DNA from 2 places in the Shewanella sp. SP1S2-4 genome. Region 2 is predicted to be linked to the other one. Evidence: predicted binding sites of a transcription regulator. Region 2 holds the regulator's gene; the other holds the start of a gene.
The links. Region 2 encodes sigma-54, which starts transcription at its own class of promoters, with help from an activator protein. Its sites were predicted from a motif close to GTTGGCACGNNNNTNGNNT; they were not measured.
Positions count from the first base shown of each region.

Region 1: the regulator sigma-54 is predicted to act here: its motif matches at 5,257-5,275, upstream of flgB (flagellar basal body rod protein FlgB).

Region 1 is NZ_JAUOET010000004.1:43,814-52,470, forward strand. Features, by position in the region: gene flgH (flagellar basal body L-ring protein FlgH) at 1-436, opposite strand, end outside; gene flgG (flagellar basal-body rod protein FlgG) at 448-1,236, opposite strand; gene flgF (flagellar basal-body rod protein FlgF) at 1,247-1,990, opposite strand; gene flgE (flagellar hook protein FlgE) at 2,163-3,524, opposite strand; gene flgD (flagellar hook assembly protein FlgD) at 3,606-4,376, opposite strand; gene flgC (flagellar basal body rod protein FlgC) at 4,401-4,817, opposite strand; gene flgB (flagellar basal body rod protein FlgB) at 4,820-5,224, opposite strand; gene Q4Q52_RS06275 (protein-glutamate O-methyltransferase CheR) at 5,368-6,207, opposite strand; gene Q4Q52_RS06280 (chemotaxis protein CheV) at 6,315-7,235, opposite strand; gene flgA (flagellar basal body P-ring formation chaperone FlgA) at 7,441-8,148, shown strand; gene flgM (flagellar biosynthesis anti-sigma factor FlgM) at 8,224-8,547, shown strand; gene Q4Q52_RS06295 (flagella synthesis protein FlgN) at 8,550-8,657, shown strand, end outside.
Region 2 is NZ_JAUOET010000013.1:12-8,668, reverse strand. Features, by position in the region: gene lptB (LPS export ABC transporter ATP-binding protein) at 1-61, shown strand, start outside; gene Q4Q52_RS12985 (RNA polymerase factor sigma-54) at 169-1,647, shown strand; gene hpf (ribosome hibernation promoting factor) at 1,676-1,963, shown strand; gene ptsN (PTS IIA-like nitrogen regulatory protein PtsN) at 1,966-2,409, shown strand; gene rapZ (RNase adapter RapZ) at 2,406-3,260, shown strand; gene Q4Q52_RS12965 (HPr family phosphocarrier protein) at 3,247-3,522, shown strand; gene mgtE (magnesium transporter) at 3,862-5,226, shown strand; gene Q4Q52_RS12955 (molybdate ABC transporter substrate-binding protein) at 5,339-6,175, opposite strand; gene Q4Q52_RS12950 (hypothetical protein) at 6,161-6,286, shown strand; gene Q4Q52_RS12945 (OmpA family protein) at 6,437-7,126, opposite strand; gene Q4Q52_RS12940 (transposase) at 8,062-8,295, shown strand.

The DNA of each region.
Region 1 (8,657 bases), on a different contig from region 2:
CTTGCATCACGTTTGCTGAGATGCTGCCATCTAAACTATTGCTCTGATCCGCATCCGATTCACGCTTAGTGTTCATGCTATCTTTATAACGTAAATCAATTGGCACTCCGCCAATGGACACATTACTACCACCAGCAAAAATGGGATCTAAGCTCATGTCAGAGCCTTTTTTGATCTGATTACCTGCACTCTTCTTAGCTTGAGTCGACTCTTTCAAAACGATAGTGATAATGTCGCCAACTTTGTGAGCACGTATATCCGAATACAAACTAGATGCTTGACTGTCTTGATAAATAGAGCCAGTCGCGGCAATTTTTGTCGGCGGAGCCTCTGGGTAGACCGGCGCATAAAAGGGATCATCCGCAAGGGGTTTCTTTTGCGTCGAGCTACAGGCTGCAAGCAATAACGCGACGGCCAACACAAGATATCTAGCCATGATGTTTGCCTCTATAAATTCTGAGTCACATAAGACAGCATTTGATCTACCGCTGAAATCACTTTGGAGTTCATCTCGTAAATGCGCTGACTTTCGATAAGGTTCACCAGTTCTTCGGTCACGTTAACGTTAGAGGTTTCTAAGGCGCCTTGGCGAATCGCTCCCATGCCATCTAACGAAGCGGTACCTTGAATGGGCGTGCCGCTCGCACCGGTTTCCGTATATAAGTTTTGTCCCATAGGATCCAGACCCGATGGATTAATAAAATCCGTCATAGTCAACTGACCCACAACTTGGTTCTCTGCTGTACCTGGGGTTTTCACTGAAACTTCACCCTCAGCGGAAACGGTAATACTAGTCGCATTGTCAGGAATCGTAATCGCGGGTTGCAGCAAGTAGCCAGAACCTGGCGTCACAATCTGGCCCGTATCGTCTAAGGTAAACTGACCATTTCGAGTATAGGCCGCAGTACCATCGGGTAGCTGGATTTCAAAAAAGCCGGGGCCTTCAATCATCAGATCCAATGAGTTATCCGTAGTCAGCATGTTGCCTTGGGTAAACATTTTCTGCGTGGCGACGACTTTGGTACCCGCACCTATGTTTAACCCATTAGGTAACTTAGTGTTAGAAGCGCTGACACCGCCCGCTTGGTTAACTGTTTGGTAAAGCAAATCTTCAAATACTGCGCGACTTTTCTTGTAGCCCACAGTGCTAGCGTTCGCCACGTTGTTCGAGATCACCGCAATGTCAGTTTGCTGTGCGTCTAAGCCAGTTTTACTAATCCATAACGCCGGATGCATAATCTATCTCCTAACTAATACGCATTAATGAAGATGAAGCGCGATCATTCTCTTCCGCGGTTTTCATCATCTTGACTTGCAATTCAAACTGACGCTGAAGGTCAATCAAAGACACCATTTCATCGACAGGGTTAACGTTACTGCCTTCCACTGCGCCACTTTCAACTGCGACGAAAGGATCAGCTGGTGCTGGTTCTCCTGACATTTGTCGAAATAATCCATCTTCACCACGCATCATCTGCGCATTACCGGGATTAACGAGTTTCAAGCGACCAACTTCTTCCACCACTTCAGCGGTAGCGCCCTGAGGTCGAACAGAAATAATGCCATCCTGAGAAATTGAAACCTTCTCAATAGGGAGCGGCAACACTATGGGGCCCGCATCTCCCATAACAGGATTTCCCCTGTCATTGTGTAGTAAACCCGTAGAGTCGAAACTTAAACTGCCTGAACGGGTATAGGCTTCACTGCCATCTTTCGCCTGAACGGCAAACCAGCCATCGCCTTTAATGGCAACATCGAGATCTCGTCCAGTGGTTTTTATGGGACCAGAGCGAAAATTTGCTGACGGAGATTCTGTCATCGCAAACACCCTGGAAGGCAACCCTTCACCGAAGGCTTGCATTGAGCGAGCTTGTGCCATATCGGATTTAAAACCGTCGGTATTAGCATTGGCTAAGTTGTTCGCACGGAGCGCCAGCTCATTCATATTTTGCTTGGCGCCACTCATGGCGACATAAAGGAATTTGTCCACAGACTGCTCCGTCAAATTTTCTACATGACAATAGCAAAGCAAGCATCGTGCCAATAAAGTTGACGTTTAATTTACTGATAGAATTGAAGAATAAGGAAATGAAGTGAATTGATAGCAGGATTAAGGCTAAGTGTTGCCACTGGCGGCAACACTTAGTCAAACAATGTAATGATTAGCGGATTTGTAATACGGTTTGTTGCAGTGTGTTGTTCACTTCAAGGGTACGAGAGTTCGCTTGGAAGTTACGCTGCGCCGAAATCAAATCGACCAGTTCAGTGGTCAAATCGATATTCGATTGCTCTAACGCCGATGAACTGATGCTACCAAAAGTACCACTGTTTGCCTCACCAGCAAGAGCAGGGCCAGAATTCAAACTGGCTTTCCACGACGTATTACCCACTTGTGTTAAACCTTGTTCGTTAGCAAATCGAACCAAGGCAACCCGTGCTAAAGGCACAGTTGAACCGTTCGAGTAACTTGCAGTAATTAAACCATCAGCACCAATTTCAACGTTAGTTAAACGACCAACCGTCGTACCGTCTTGTGTTAACTCTGTTGCCGCAAAAGGAGCAGCATATTGCGTTGGTGCATTAAACTTAATTGTTAAGTCTTGAGTTCCATCCGCTCCAGCACCTAAAACGCCTGCACCACCCACACCTAAAGTCTCAGTCTTAACGACCGCTGGATCACTACCGGTATAGACACCAACAGAATTGAACTTAAGTACAGAGCCCTTCCAACCGCCGGTTGTTTGCGCTGTACCGGTTGAGTCAGGGTTACCATCGCCCGTAGTATCCGTTTGATAAGTACCAGCAGCACCAGCTAGATCGACTTGTTTACCATCAATAGCGTAATAAGCCACCCAATTGCTCTCTCCATTATAAGAGGCATCATTAGGCTTAACAAAATAGGTTGTCATGATATGTGGCTCACCGAGTGAGTCATACATTGTCATTGAAGTAACATTATTGTACGTCTTAGGGTCTAAAGGATCGAATGCAGCAGGGTCAAGGGTACTTTCCTTAGCATTTAGATTCATTTGTAAACTGACATTTTCAGTTTTTACTGGGCTACCTGCAGTATCAGGGATCTGCACTGGTTTCGCTGTAGTCAAACTTACCGATGTCGAATTACCATCTTTATCCACAGGGAATGTCTGCAAAAAATTACCAGCAGAATCAACCATGTAGTTATTTGAATCGACTTTAAATGCCCCTGCTCGAGTAAATGAATGGTCAAGACTGCCTATTTCAGAAGCAGTGACAAAAAAACCACCACCTTTAATTGCCATATCGAGTGAATTACTTGTCAACTGTAAGCTGCCTTGATGGAATTGCTGGGCCACTTGACTCGTTGCAACACCACCACCGACAGCAGTTTTAGAATTTGAAAAGATAGAATTAGCGTAAACATCCGCAAATTCAGCACGCGACTCTTTAAAGCCAATGGTATTCGCATTCGCAATGTTGTTCGCCGTGGTGTTTAAATCTTTCTGTGCGGCAGAAATGCCACTCAATGCAATGTTAAACGACATAATTCACCTCTACTTTTGACTCTATTCAATTGCGGACAACTAACGCCCAATTCGGATTCTAAAAAATTATCTTGTATAAATTTAAGTTTCAGACACAGCTAACACATCGGTTAACTTGATCCCCATACCGCCTCTCAAGTTGAGAATGGCGCCAGTACTGGCCGTACCAAGAGAGACACTGGTCACATGGGCATAAGTTGAAACAGGCAGTTCTTGGGATTTTCCATCCACTAACCCACTCGCCTTAATCGTATAGTTGCCTGCGGTCACAGGTTTTCCATCTTTATCTAAACCATCCCAGTTCACATCGACGTTACCACCGTCACTGCCATCGACTTTAAAGGTGGTCACAACTTGGCCCTTCTCATCTTCAACACGCACAGTAATCTCTGGAATTTTATTAGGGGTACTGACCACACCTTTCATCGTTGGGCTTTCAGCTGAAATATTGCCAGTATCAGTTGGGATCAACACCTTGCGACCAACGAGTCCCGATGCCTGCAGTGCTTGGCTCGACGTCATAACACTGTTTAAATTAACGATTTCATCATTTAACTTACTGATACCATCAACTGTCGAAAATGATGCCATCTGCGCAATCATTTGGTCGTTGTCGACGGGCTTAAAAGGGTCCTGCATCGATAACTGTTGGCTTAATAACGAGAAAAAGTCATCTTGAGTTAACTGTTGGCTTTTCGCTTCCGGTACTATCGAATCTTTTGGCAGACGTATGCCATCAAGAAACGGATTACCCGTTGAACTGGTTGATGAGTTGGTCGTCACAGCATTTGACTGACTCTTATTTTGAGCCGTCTGCGTCGATGCTTGGTTAATTTGATTAATGAGGCTCACAGCTTACCTCCTAAGTAACACATGTTATTTACCCATCCCAAGTGTTTGTTGCAGCATAGACTTAGCTGCTTCAGCGACCTGAACATTCATTTGATATGAGCGCGAAGCAGAAATCATATCTGCCATTTCTTCCATGACATTAACATTCGGTTTATAAATAAAGCCGTCCGCATCCGCCATCGGATGATCGGGCGAGTATTCTTTTAGTAGTGGTTTATCACTTTCAACAATGCCTTTTACCGCCACACCTTGAGAGGCTTGTTGCTGACTTTGCGCTTTGGCCATTTCAGCTTCGAAAATAGGATGACGGGAACGATAGGTCTTATCTACGCTACTCGAGACGGAATCAGCGTTAGCTATGTTACTCGCAGTGGTGTTCAACCTGACCGATTGAGCCGACATTCCTGAGCCAGCAACATCAAATATGCTAAATAAACTCATGATTAATCCCCTCTCAGCGCTTTCTTCATGCCACTAAACTTACTGTCTAAAAAACCAAGCGACATTTGATATTCAAGGGCATTTTGCATAAATGCCGATTGTTCCTGTTGGATATCAACAGTATTACCATCACCAGTATCGGGTTGATTTGGCACGCGGAACTTAACAAATTGACCAGTCAACTCAGCAAGACCAAAATGCTTGTCTGTCTCTTGCATTTCAAGACTATTACGCTGCTGTTGTTGGCCACGGGCGGCCTGCATTGCCGCAGAAAAATCTACATCACGGGCTTTATAATGTGGCGTATCGGCGTTAGCGATATTGCTCGAAATGACTTCAGCTCGCTGCGCTCTAATACCGAGAGTGTACTGATGCACACCCAGTGCATTATCAAAATTGATCGCCATAAAATTGCCTCCTCGTGTTACTCACGGAAATAAAGCAATTCATGTGCCAACATAGGAGAATAATGAGAATAACAATAGGGATGAGCAAGTGATGGGTAAAAAATTACCGACAAATGTCGGTAATTTTCTTTAAAGCAGCAGACTTAAGTCTTTTTCTGGTAATAAATCCCAGGGTTACAACGGACCATGTCAAACTCATCCGTTAAACCAGCAATAGATTCTGATGCACCGAGAAATAAAATCCCTTTTGGATTAAGAGCGGCAGCGAATTGCCGCAAAATTTTTGCCTTTGCCTCAGGCGCAAAATAAATCAGCACATTGCGGCAAAAAATAATGTCGAACTTACCAAGTAAGCTATAACTTTCAAGCAGATTATGTGCCCTAAAGTTCACCAAACGCTTAACATTATCCTTTAACTTCATATTGCCTGAAGGCAAAGCATCAAAAAACTGACGCTTACGCTCCTCGGATAAACCGCGCGCTAATGCCAAGCTATCGTACTCAGCATTTTTGCAACGTTCCAACATGGAAGGCGACAAATCCGTGGCTTGAATTGACGCACTACCCGCAAGCGCACCAGGCTTCTTCTGTTGATACTCAAGAATCGTCATCGCCAATGAATAGGGTTCTTGCCCGGACGAACACGCTGCCGACCAAATCTTAAGTGGACGACCTAAACGACTGTACTCAGGTAACAAAACGTTATGCAATAACTCAAATGGATAACGATCACGGAACCAAAGGGTTTCATTGGTCGTCATAGCATCGATCACTTCAGCCCGAAGCGCACGTTCCGTAGGCTTCATCGAATGCTTAACCACATCGGATAAGGATGGCAGGTTATATTTCCCCATCAGAGGAGCAAGACGACTGCGCACCAGATATTGCTTATTTTCACCCAGTACGATGCCGCTGTGTTGCTCTAAGAACAACCTAAATTGATTATATTCAGCTTCAGCGAGTGATTTATTTGGCACATTCACATCCTAAATCCTATAGCAAGCACCAAAATCAGTGCGAAACCATCATGTTATAAAGTCGAGATTATAGCGTAAAGCGTATCTAGGTACTAACTACTGCACTTACAAACTTACAAACTTAAGTGTTTATTCACGGCAGCAGCCAGTTCGTCGGGATTAAACTTAGCGATAAAGTCATTGGCCCCCACTTTTTGAACCATTGCCTGATTGAATACACCACTTAACGATGTGTGCAGTACCACTTTAATATGCTTGAGCTTAGGATCATCTCGGATCTCAGCGGTCAGGGTATAACCATCCATTTCAGGCATCTCAATGTCTGAGATAATGAGAGGGATTTCATCGGCAACATTGTCCATTTCTTTGGCGATTTCTTTAAGCTTATCTAATGCTTCTCGACCATCTTTTGCGGTATCAATTTGTAAGTTCAATGACTCGAGTGAACGAATAATTTGCTTACGCGCCACGGCAGAATCATCGATAACCATAATATGGTAATGCTGGGTTCTGTCGAGGGTCAGCTTTTCATTGGCTTCTTCACTGATGGCAGTTTTAACCGGTGAAATCTCATCTAAGATTTTTTCTACGTCGAGAATTTCAACCAATTCACCTTCTATCTCAGTTACTGCCGTCAGATAAGAATAACGACCAGCACCTTGAGGCGGAGGCATAATCGCTTCCCAATTCATGTTTATAATCCGCTCAACAGAACTGACCAAGAAACCTTGAACGCTGCGGTTATATTCAGAAATAATGATGAAACAGTTTTCAGTACTCGCTAAAGGTCTACCACCTGTTGCCGCACTCAGATCAATAACTGAAATAGTCGTACCGCGAATATGCGCGACACCTTTAACATAAGGATTAAGTTTAGGCAAAGTGGTCAGTGGCGGGCACTGCAGTACTTCTTTCACCTTAAACACGTTAATCCCAAACCGTTGACGACCGTTTAATTTAAAAAGCAGCAATTCTAAACGGTTTTGGCCAACGAGCTGGGTTCGTTTGTTGACTGAATCAAGAATACTCGACATAACTCTGCCTTGTTGTTCTGTTTATGTACGGCCCTATGACTCGTTTGAGTATAGGCATATTAATTGCTTACGTCTTATCTATCGATAAACATAGTCGAAACTGAGTCAATCTTCTGACAGTAATGCAAATTATTATTACAGTGGTCAGCTTCGAACTTGATAAAAGTATAGGTGCATTCTGGCGTTACAAGCTAGTCTCTTCATTATGAAAGTAAATTTAGTCTGTTTTTTTAGTGTTTTCGCCCTCTTCATGCCCGCTTTTGCGAGTGCAGAGCCTATTGTTCCCACCGTATCGGCCATCTCAGAATTAGCTAAAGCGCTTATTTCAGAAAAGATATCCGTGCCAACTAATGCCAAAGTCGATATTTCGCCGCAATTAGTTGACGCAAGAATGCTGCCGTCACAATGCTCGTCGCCGATTAAGGTTGAATTGGCGAGTGACAGGGAAATTAGTCGTAATAACACCCTAAAAGTCAGCTGCGATACGCAAGAGCTCGCTTACCCTTGGCAAATTTATATCTCGGTGAGAGTGGATATTTTATTCCCCGTTGTGGTCACAACTGAAACCTTAGCGCCTGGCGAACTCATCTCCCCTAGCCAAGTTGAAATCCGTTACATTGAGCAAAATAGTTTGCGGGGCGCTGAATTTAATGACCCTAGTAAATTAGCTGGTGTGCGAGTCAAACGACGCGTCTCAAAGGATAATCCCATATTAAGCAACAACTTATGCTTTGTGTGTAAAAACGACTCGGTATCTATCTATGTTCGTTCTAGCTCATTCGAACTCAAAACAGTAGGCGAAGCCCTACAAGATGGCAATAAAGGCGATCGGATCAGAGTCAAAAATAGCAGTTCAAACAAAGAACTAGATGCTATAGTCACGGGCATTGGCGAAGTTGAAGTAAGAATGTAAAATAATCTAAAGCTTTTTTATAAGCTGCCGATACCCCAGTTAAGAAATCCCGTACACACGACGCTGGAGCCGAAAATGGCAATTGATATTAGCAAACTCAACACTGCAACGACCGCACAAGTTCGTTCAGGTGCAACTAAAACTAGCAGCGATCAATCTGCTCAAGTTGCCACAAAATCGACAACACCACAAAGAAGCGACTCAGTGGTGATTACAGCGCAAGCGCAACAACTGCAAGGAGCTCAGACTAAAATGGCGAGCCTTCCTGAAGTTGATCAAAAGAAAGTGGCCGAAATTAAACAAGCTATCGCCGAAGGCCGCTACAAAATTGACCCCGAAAAGTTGGCTGCCAATATTGCAAGTTTTGAAGCCGAACTTAATGACTTAAATAAAGAGTAACTATGACTGAAATAGCTAAACTGGTAGATCTACAACACGCCCATTTGGCTGTTCTTAAGCAAATCATACTCAAGGAAAAAGGCGCTTTGGTTGACCAAAACGCCGATTTA
Region 2 (8,657 bases):
AGAGATCTTAGACAATCAGCAAGTTAGGGCTGTGTACTTAGGTGAACAATTCAGGCTATAGTTAATCAAGCGGAGCCAATGCAGGTAATTTATGCCACCATTGGACTCCACTCAAGATGATAACAAGCGACCTCATCCAACAATAATAACGTAGGGATCAGCGGTAACATGAAAGCGTCACTCCAGCTCAAACTGGGTCAACAGTTAACCATGACGCCACAATTACAACAGGCCATACGTCTGTTGCAACTGTCGTCATTAGAACTGCAGCAAGAGATCCAGCAAGCCTTAGATTCTAATCCCCTTCTCGAGCTGGAAGAGGATCAATTCGACGCCACTAAAGCCCCTGTAAACCAAACGCTATCCGATACGGATTTCAGTGAATCGAGCACTCTGCCGCCAGAGAAAGACAGCTCCACCATAGACACGGCAGAGTCCTTAACCAAAGAATCCATGCCCGACGAACTCCCCATGGACACCACCTGGGATGAAGTGTTCACCGCCTCCCCCAATTCTGGCCCCGGTGGCAGTCGTGAAGATGATATGCCCTTCCAAGGTGAGACCAGTGAAGGCTTGTATGAGCACTTAGAATGGCAAAAAAACCTCACGCCGTTTTCTGAAACCGATTTAGCCATTGCCACCGCCATTATTGATGCCATTGACGATCAGGGCTATCTCACCCAAAGCACTGAAGAAATTCTCGAAGCTATGGGCAATCCTGAGGTTGAGCTTGACGAAGTCGAAGCCGTACTCAAGCGCATTCAACACTTTGATCCCATTGGTGTTGCCGCCCGCGATTTAAGCGAGTGCCTGTTGATCCAACTGTCGCATTTCGCCGCTGACACGCCCAACCTAGAAAACGCCCGCATGCTGATCAAAGATCATTTAGATCTGATCGCCGCCCGCGATTTTAGATTGTTGATGCGTAAGACTAAATTAAAAGAGGATGAGTTAAGAGACGGCATAGCGCTTATCCAAACCCTCAATCCCCGCCCAGGTTTATTGATTACGCCCAACGATGACGAATACGTCATCCCAGATGTGTCAGTGTCGAAGAAAAATGGCCGCTGGGTGGTTGAGCTGAATCCTGACTGCATGCCAAAAATCAATGTAAACCAACATTATGCCTCGATGGCGCGCAGCACTAAAAGCCAAGCCGATAGCCAATTTATTCGTGGCCATCTGCAAGAGGCTAAATGGTTTATCAAGAGTTTAGAGAGCCGTAATGATACCTTGTTGAAGGTGGCGAACTGTATCGTCCAATATCAGCAAGGTTTCTTTGAATACGGTGAAGAAGCCATGAAACCTATGGTGCTTAACGATATTGCCGAAGCGGTAGAAATGCATGAGTCGACCATCTCACGGGTGACGACACAGAAATACATGCATACCCCTAAGGGACTTTTTGAACTAAAATACTTCTTCTCTAGCCACGTCGGTACTGACGATGGTGGGGAGTGCTCATCCACAGCAATCAGAGCCTTCATTAAGAAACTGGTTGCAGCGGAAAACCAGAAAAAACCATTGAGCGACAGTAAGATGGCACAACTTCTGGCAGAACAAGGGATCAACGTAGCCCGCAGAACCATTGCGAAGTACCGAGAGGCTATGCTCATTCCGCCTTCTAATCAGCGTAAAAGTTTATAACCTACAGTGGATATCGGAGGACGTTTCTATGCAAATAAACCTGAGTGGACACCATGTCGAAATTACCGAATCGTTACGCGCATATGTAGAAGAAAAGTTTTCAAAACTTGAACGCCATTTCGAACAGATCAATAATGTGCACGTTGTGCTCAATGTCGAGAAAATGCAACAGATTGCCGAAGCGAGAATAAATCTTATCGGTGGTGAAGTTTTTGCTACTTCAGAGCATGCTGACATGTATGCCGCTATAGACGCCCTGATTGACAAGCTTGATCGTCAGGTTATTAAACACAAAGAGAAGTTAACAAAACACTAATAATGGAACTTTGTACCATACTGCGGCCGGAGTGCACTACCTGCGCCACTCCGGGCAGCAAGAAAAAGGTACTGGAACTCATCAGCGACTTAGTCGCTGCCCAGTACCCGACCCTCTCATCTCAAGAGATATTCGAAAGCCTAGTGGCGCGCGAAAAGATGGGGAGCACAGGTATAGGTAACGGCATCGCCATTCCACATGGTCGACTAGCCGATATAGATCAGCCCATTGCCATACTCATTAAGTGTGAAGAGCCGATAGCATTCGATGCTATCGATAAGCAACCTGTTGATATTTTATTTGCACTACTGGTGCCTGCAGACCAATGTCAGCAGCACTTAAGTACCTTGTCTTGCATGGCCGAAAAGCTGAGCGACAAGCAAATATTAAAGCAATTACGCAAGACGCATGATGAAACGGAACTCTATCAGGTAATCACTGGATGAAACTGGTCATAGTGTCGGGCCGCTCAGGCTCAGGCAAATCTGTCGCCCTAAGGGTACTCGAAGATCTCGGCTATTATTGTGTCGATAACCTTCCCTTGCCCTTAATCGGCACTTTGCTTGAGCAACTCAAAGGCAGTAACGATCTCGTCGCCATCAGTGTCGACGTGCGTAACATGCCTGAGCAGGATAAAGTCTTAGTGAAGCAACTCGCGAGCCTGCCTCCTGATACTGAGTTAACCAGCTTCTTCCTCAATTCCAGCGATAAAATTCTGCTCAAGCGTTACAGCGAAACCCGCCGTTTGCACCCTTTGTCGAAGAGCCAAGTCTCTTTGCAAGAAGCAATAAAACTGGAAGGGAAACTGCTCGAGCCTATGTCAAAACTGGTCGATCACTACATAGATACGTCGAACCTGAATATCTATGATTTAAGCGATCAAGTGAGACAAATTCTGCTCGGCAGTGTCGATAAAGAATTAGTGATCAACTTTGAGTCCTTTGGCTTTAAGCACGGTATGCCCACCGAAGCCGACTTTATGTTTGATGTGCGCTTCCTGCCTAACCCACACTGGGAACTGGCGCTGCGTCCATTGACTGGCTTAGATGAGCCCGTAGCTGAGTTCTTAAATCGCCAACCACTGGTCAATAAGTTCATCTGGCAAATCGAGAATTTGCTGGAAACTTGGCTGCCGCATCTCGAACGCAACAATCGCAGTTATTTGACTGTGGCCATTGGCTGCACGGGTGGGCAACACAGATCGGTTTACGTCGCTGAGCAATTGGCTAAACGCTTTAGTAACGGTAAACATAAGGTTTATGCCCGCCATCGAGAGCTGAATAATGCCAAAGCTTGAACGTCAGATCACCATCTGTAACAAACTGGGATTACATGCCCGTGCCGCCACAAAGCTCGTGGTACTGGCATCCGAGTTTGATGCAAGCATCACCTTGATACAAGGCGATAAACAGGCATCCGCCGCCAGCGTGCTCGGCTTACTGATGCTTGAAACTGGCATGGGTAAAACCATTAAGCTTATCGCCGAAGGCCCAGATGCAGAGCCCGCTCTGGATGCCATTTGTGCCTTAATCGACGCTAAGTTTGACGAAGCCTGTTAGTTTCATTTCATACTCAGTGTTCCACACAGGCACTCAGATCAGTACACATCACACTTAGCACTGCTTATTTGTGCAGTTCACATCTCGTTTCAAAAGCTTGGCGACATATTTGTCGCTCGACGGCACGAACCATAGGCGATTACACTAGCGAGCATTACCGCTGACTCACCTTAGTCTTAGCCGCCTTAATCTATGCGTAAAACGCATGATCTATGCCAGAGCTCTCTATCTGTGACTGAAGCATAACTATCGCGAAGTCACCGCTAAGTCTAGCCCTGCGCCAAGCAGCGCACTCTCGAACCAATTTGCCGCACAGTGGCGGACAACTATGGAGGACAAATGCCCGTAGATAATTCAGAAAACGATCACACCGGACATAGTCTCGACCAGTTAAACCAAGCGCTTAGCAGTGGCATGTTTGTGCACGTGCGTAACATGCTGCAAAAAATGGCCGCCTCAGATATCGCGCTGATCTTAGAATCCTCACCACCCAGCGCCAGACAAGTGCTGTGGCAGCTTATCGATCAGGAACAAATAGGCGACATACTCGACGAGTTAAGCGAAGAACTCAAAGATCCGCTGATCCGCAGCATGAGTCCTGAGCGAGTCGCAAAAGCGACGGCGAGCATGGACACCGACGATCTCGCCTATATCCTGCGTAGCCTTCCCGATGCCGTTTACAAGCAAGTGTTGCAGTCGATGACAGAACAAAACCGCCAGCGGGTAGAACAGGCCTTATCCTATCCCGATGAGACCGCCGGCAGCTTGATGAACACAGATACCGTTACTCTAAGACCCGATGTGAATATCGATGTGGTGCTGCGCTATCTTCGCCAAAGGGGCAACCTGCCAGACACCACAGATACCTTATATGTGGTCGATAAACAGGACAAAGTGCTCGGCGGTGTCAGGCTGGCAGATCTACTGACTTGCGCGCCAAGCACCACAATTCGCAACATCATGGACCCCGATATCCAAAGTATTCCTGTGAGCATGTCCGACAGTGAAGTGGCGCAGAAATTCGAACGCAATGACTGGGTATCAGCTCCCGTCGTTGACAGCGATGGCAAGCTGCTAGGACGAATAACAATCGATGACGTGGTCGATGTTATCCGCGAAGACGCCGAGCATTCCATGATGGGGATGGCGGGGATGGACGATGACGAGGATACTTTTGGCCCAGTGCTAAAAAGTACCCTACGTCGCTCACTCTGGCTCACGATTAACTTGTTCGCTGCACTGCTCGCCTCCTCTGTCAGCAATATGTTTGAAGGCACTATCGAGCAATTTGCCACTATCGCTATCTTGATGACAATTGTCCCTAGCATGGGCGGTGTGGCTGGTAATCAAACCTTAGCGCTCGTGATCCGCGGTATTGCCTTAGGCCATATCGGCCAAAGCAACGCCCGTTGGCTTATCGGTAAAGAATTATCGATTGGCTTTCTCAATGGCTTAATGTGGTCGATTTTAGTCTTTGTTGCCGTGTTGCTGTGGAAGGATGATATGGCACTGGCGGGATTAATTGGCAGTGCCATGCTGATCAACATGACAGTGGCTGGCCTTGCAGGTGCGAGTATTCCATTGATTTTAAAACGCCTTAAAATCGATCCCGCCCTCGCTGGCGGCATGGTGCTCACCACAGTCACTGACGTGGTTGGTCTGTTCGCCTTCCTCGGATTAGCGACGCTCTATCTGATGCACTAATGCTTTAACGCTTTAACGCTTTAACGCTTTAACGCTTTAACAGTTTGAGTTTATAACCAAAACGGCATCGAAAGGGTGCCGTTTTTTTATCTCGCTGAAAAACTAGAAAAGGCTATTTTGCCGGTGGTTGAAAGCCATAACTGCTCAGTATAACTTGGCCTTTTGCCGATAGAATAAACTCAGCTAACGGCGTTGCGGCAGCATTGGCGCCCTGCAAAACCAATAAACCATAGTCAGCCCCCACGGCGAGTTCCTGCGGTAAGTCGATGATTTGTAGACTCGGCACTTCTTTTTTAGCCAGCACAGCATTAGTGCAATAGGTTAAAAAGATATCTGCTTGTTTGTTTTCCATCACCCAGCCATAAGGATTGCGATCTTTAGGTGGTTTAGCACTCTCAGGGCCGCCAGTCAGTTGCAATGCCTTGATCTCTAACGCGGCTTTCGCATTGGGTTTTACCGCTTCGGCCTTAGCAAAAACGGCCCAGGCATAATCACCCGCCGGATCAGCTTTCGGGGTTGAGGTGCCAACTTTGACCTTAGGATCTAACAAGGTATCGAGTAGCGTTGCGCTCGTCACCTGAACATTATCCTGGGCAACCGCGCAGAGTTGATTACGGGCAAACATTTGCACCGCTTTCCCCTGACCCGCATCCACTAACGCCTGCGGATGTTTCATATTTGCCGAGGCAAAAATATCGACTTTTTCACCCTCTTGAATGCGTTTTAACAATAAACCTGATGGCGCATATTGTGCCGCAACACTCGTTTGCGACTCGGCTTGATAAGCGGCAATAATATCCTTCATCGCAGTCTTTAAACTGCCTGCGGCGCGCAGTTCTATCGGCGCCGCTCCTGTGGTCACTTCGGCTTTCATCGGCATTCCTTGTACAGCAGCCACCGTGATGACAGGGCTTAAACTCAAGGCGACTAACACGTGTTTGCTTGTCATAGTCATATTCTCCTCTGGGCGCTAAAAGTCATTCTGGTGACTTATCCCCATACAGAACGTGAAATCGGTAAAGGGATCAAGCTGAACTCATCCCAAGGCAAACCGCTGTGATGTGATTGTGGTGCAGATCACCCAAAACACAGGTTAGAGAGGACAAATTGTCTAGCTAAAATCTGCGGGGCACTTACCGCTAAATATACCTATCACAGAAACAAAAAAGTCGCCCTCAGGCGACTTTTGTAAAACTAGAATACTTAATGTCTATTGACCCGTCGGCGTTAATACAATCTCAACGCGGCGGTTTTGGGCGCGGCCATTGGCATTAGCATTTGATGCGATAGGACTCGCTTCACCCATGCCTTTTGATTTTACACGGGCAGAGGCGACGCCTTTGCTCATCAAGTAATTACCCACTTCACCCGCACGTACTTGTGACAGACGTAAATTGTAAGAGTCTGAGCCACTGCTGTCGGTATAACCTAATACGTTAAGCTGTGTTTTGCTGTATTCCTTGGCCACAACCGCCACTGAGTTCAGCACGCGTTTAGCGCCGTCGCTTAACTCGGTTTGATCAACGCCGAAGGTGACTTCATTAGGCATATTCAAAATGATGTTATCGCCGCTACGGGTCACACTCACGCCCGTTGAGGCGAGTTGTTGGCGTAATTTGGTCTCTTGCACATCCATGTAATAACCAATACCACCACCGACTGCAGCGCCCGATGCCGCACCAATTAACGCACCTTTACCACGGTCGCTTTTGCTCGAAGAGACGACGCCAATGGCAGCCCCTGCAACAGCACCAATCAATGCGCCACTGGTCGCTTTAGCGGTTTGCTCTTCGTTTGAATAGGGATTGATTGTTGTACAACCCGATGCAACTAACGCGGTCGTTAATACCACTATGGCTAACAGGGATGGTTTAGATTGCGCTGCCTGAAAACACTTCATCATTTATAACCTCTTTATATGATTGATGACTGTGAATACTGCTCAAAGGGCACGAAATATCACTTCACACTAGGTAATACGAATGACCTAGGGATTGCCACAAGGCAGGCAGTATATACCCAAACAACCTGAAGATGCAGGATTCAGCGGGAGTTTAACGCACTTTAGGCAAGGCGGTTATTTGCGGACCTAGTGGACTAAGTTAAAAATAACCAACGCAGCATAAAGTGCGTTAAAACCCGCCGGGACGGAGCGCCTAGGGCACTCCACTTCCGTGTTGCATCAATTCAAAAGGTGGCCGACATTCCGTCATTGATGCGCCTTGAATTGAAGCACCCTAGGCGCTCTGAAACTCGTATCTTCAGGTAGCTTGGGTATATAGACAATTGCGCTTGAGACAATCCTTTATCCATATTCAATTCTGCTAATCCAGATTGTAGTCAGCAAAGATACAGATTTCGGGTTGCAATCGTGCCTTAGACAGCCCTGTTCCATATCAAGCCGAAGGCACCGAAATAGTGCGTCTTGCACTGTTTTTGGCAGCACTAAAAAATCACACTGTTTTAATCGAATATACAACATAATGATTTTAATGAATAAAATAAAAATTAGAATATTGGCACGAATTTTACATACTACTAAGTGAGTAGACAGTCAGACGCGGTATAAATCGCCGAAAACTCAAGTCGACTTCAACAGGATTAATCCAAATTAAATGGACCTATCGAGACAGAAAATGAACTCGAGTATTTAGGGTCATGAAGGAGGAAGTATGAAAACAGTCATGAACTTTATCGCACTATGTCGCCACGAATGGATTTGTTTGCGCCACCTAGGTCTGAGCCAGTGGGATTTAGAACAGCGTCAATATCATCAATAAAAGGCAATGCAAACGGTCATATTTTAGTTAGAAAGCAGTAAAAGAGGGAACGCTCATGGGAATCGCAGAAAATAGTCTCAAGCTACATGTTATCACCGAGGTTAAAGTGCAAGGTCGCTTACTGTCGGATGTTGCACGTCAATACGGTTTATCTGCCAAGGCAGTTTACCAATGGGTGCGGGAAAGCGATCTGCAACCCCAGCAAAGAGAATGCGCATTAATGAGCGAGATTGCCCAACTACAGAAAAGGATTAAACAGCTCAATAACGAGCTACGCACTATAGGTTAAGCGCTGCATGGCAATTGAGTGCCTTTATAACAAGCTAAACGTGCCCGAATAGACAAGGCCGGACGAGATTGCATTTCGCCCTGCTGATAACGCTAAGGATGTAAAAGATGTGCTAACAACAATAATAACAGCGCCCTTTTTAGTCCGGCCTTGTCGTCCAAATTGATGAACCCAGCGAAGATTGGAAAATAGTATTAAAACCGACAAACGAAACGAACAGAGACAATGCAAAAGTTTCGGCAAGACTGGGGAGGGAGTTATCTCCCCCAAGATCAAATATGTGAATTGTGCTCCCCCAAGTCATGAACATATTTCTCTCTCTGGTCTTGTCATTTTATTCACAGTTCTATGATTGCTAGCTT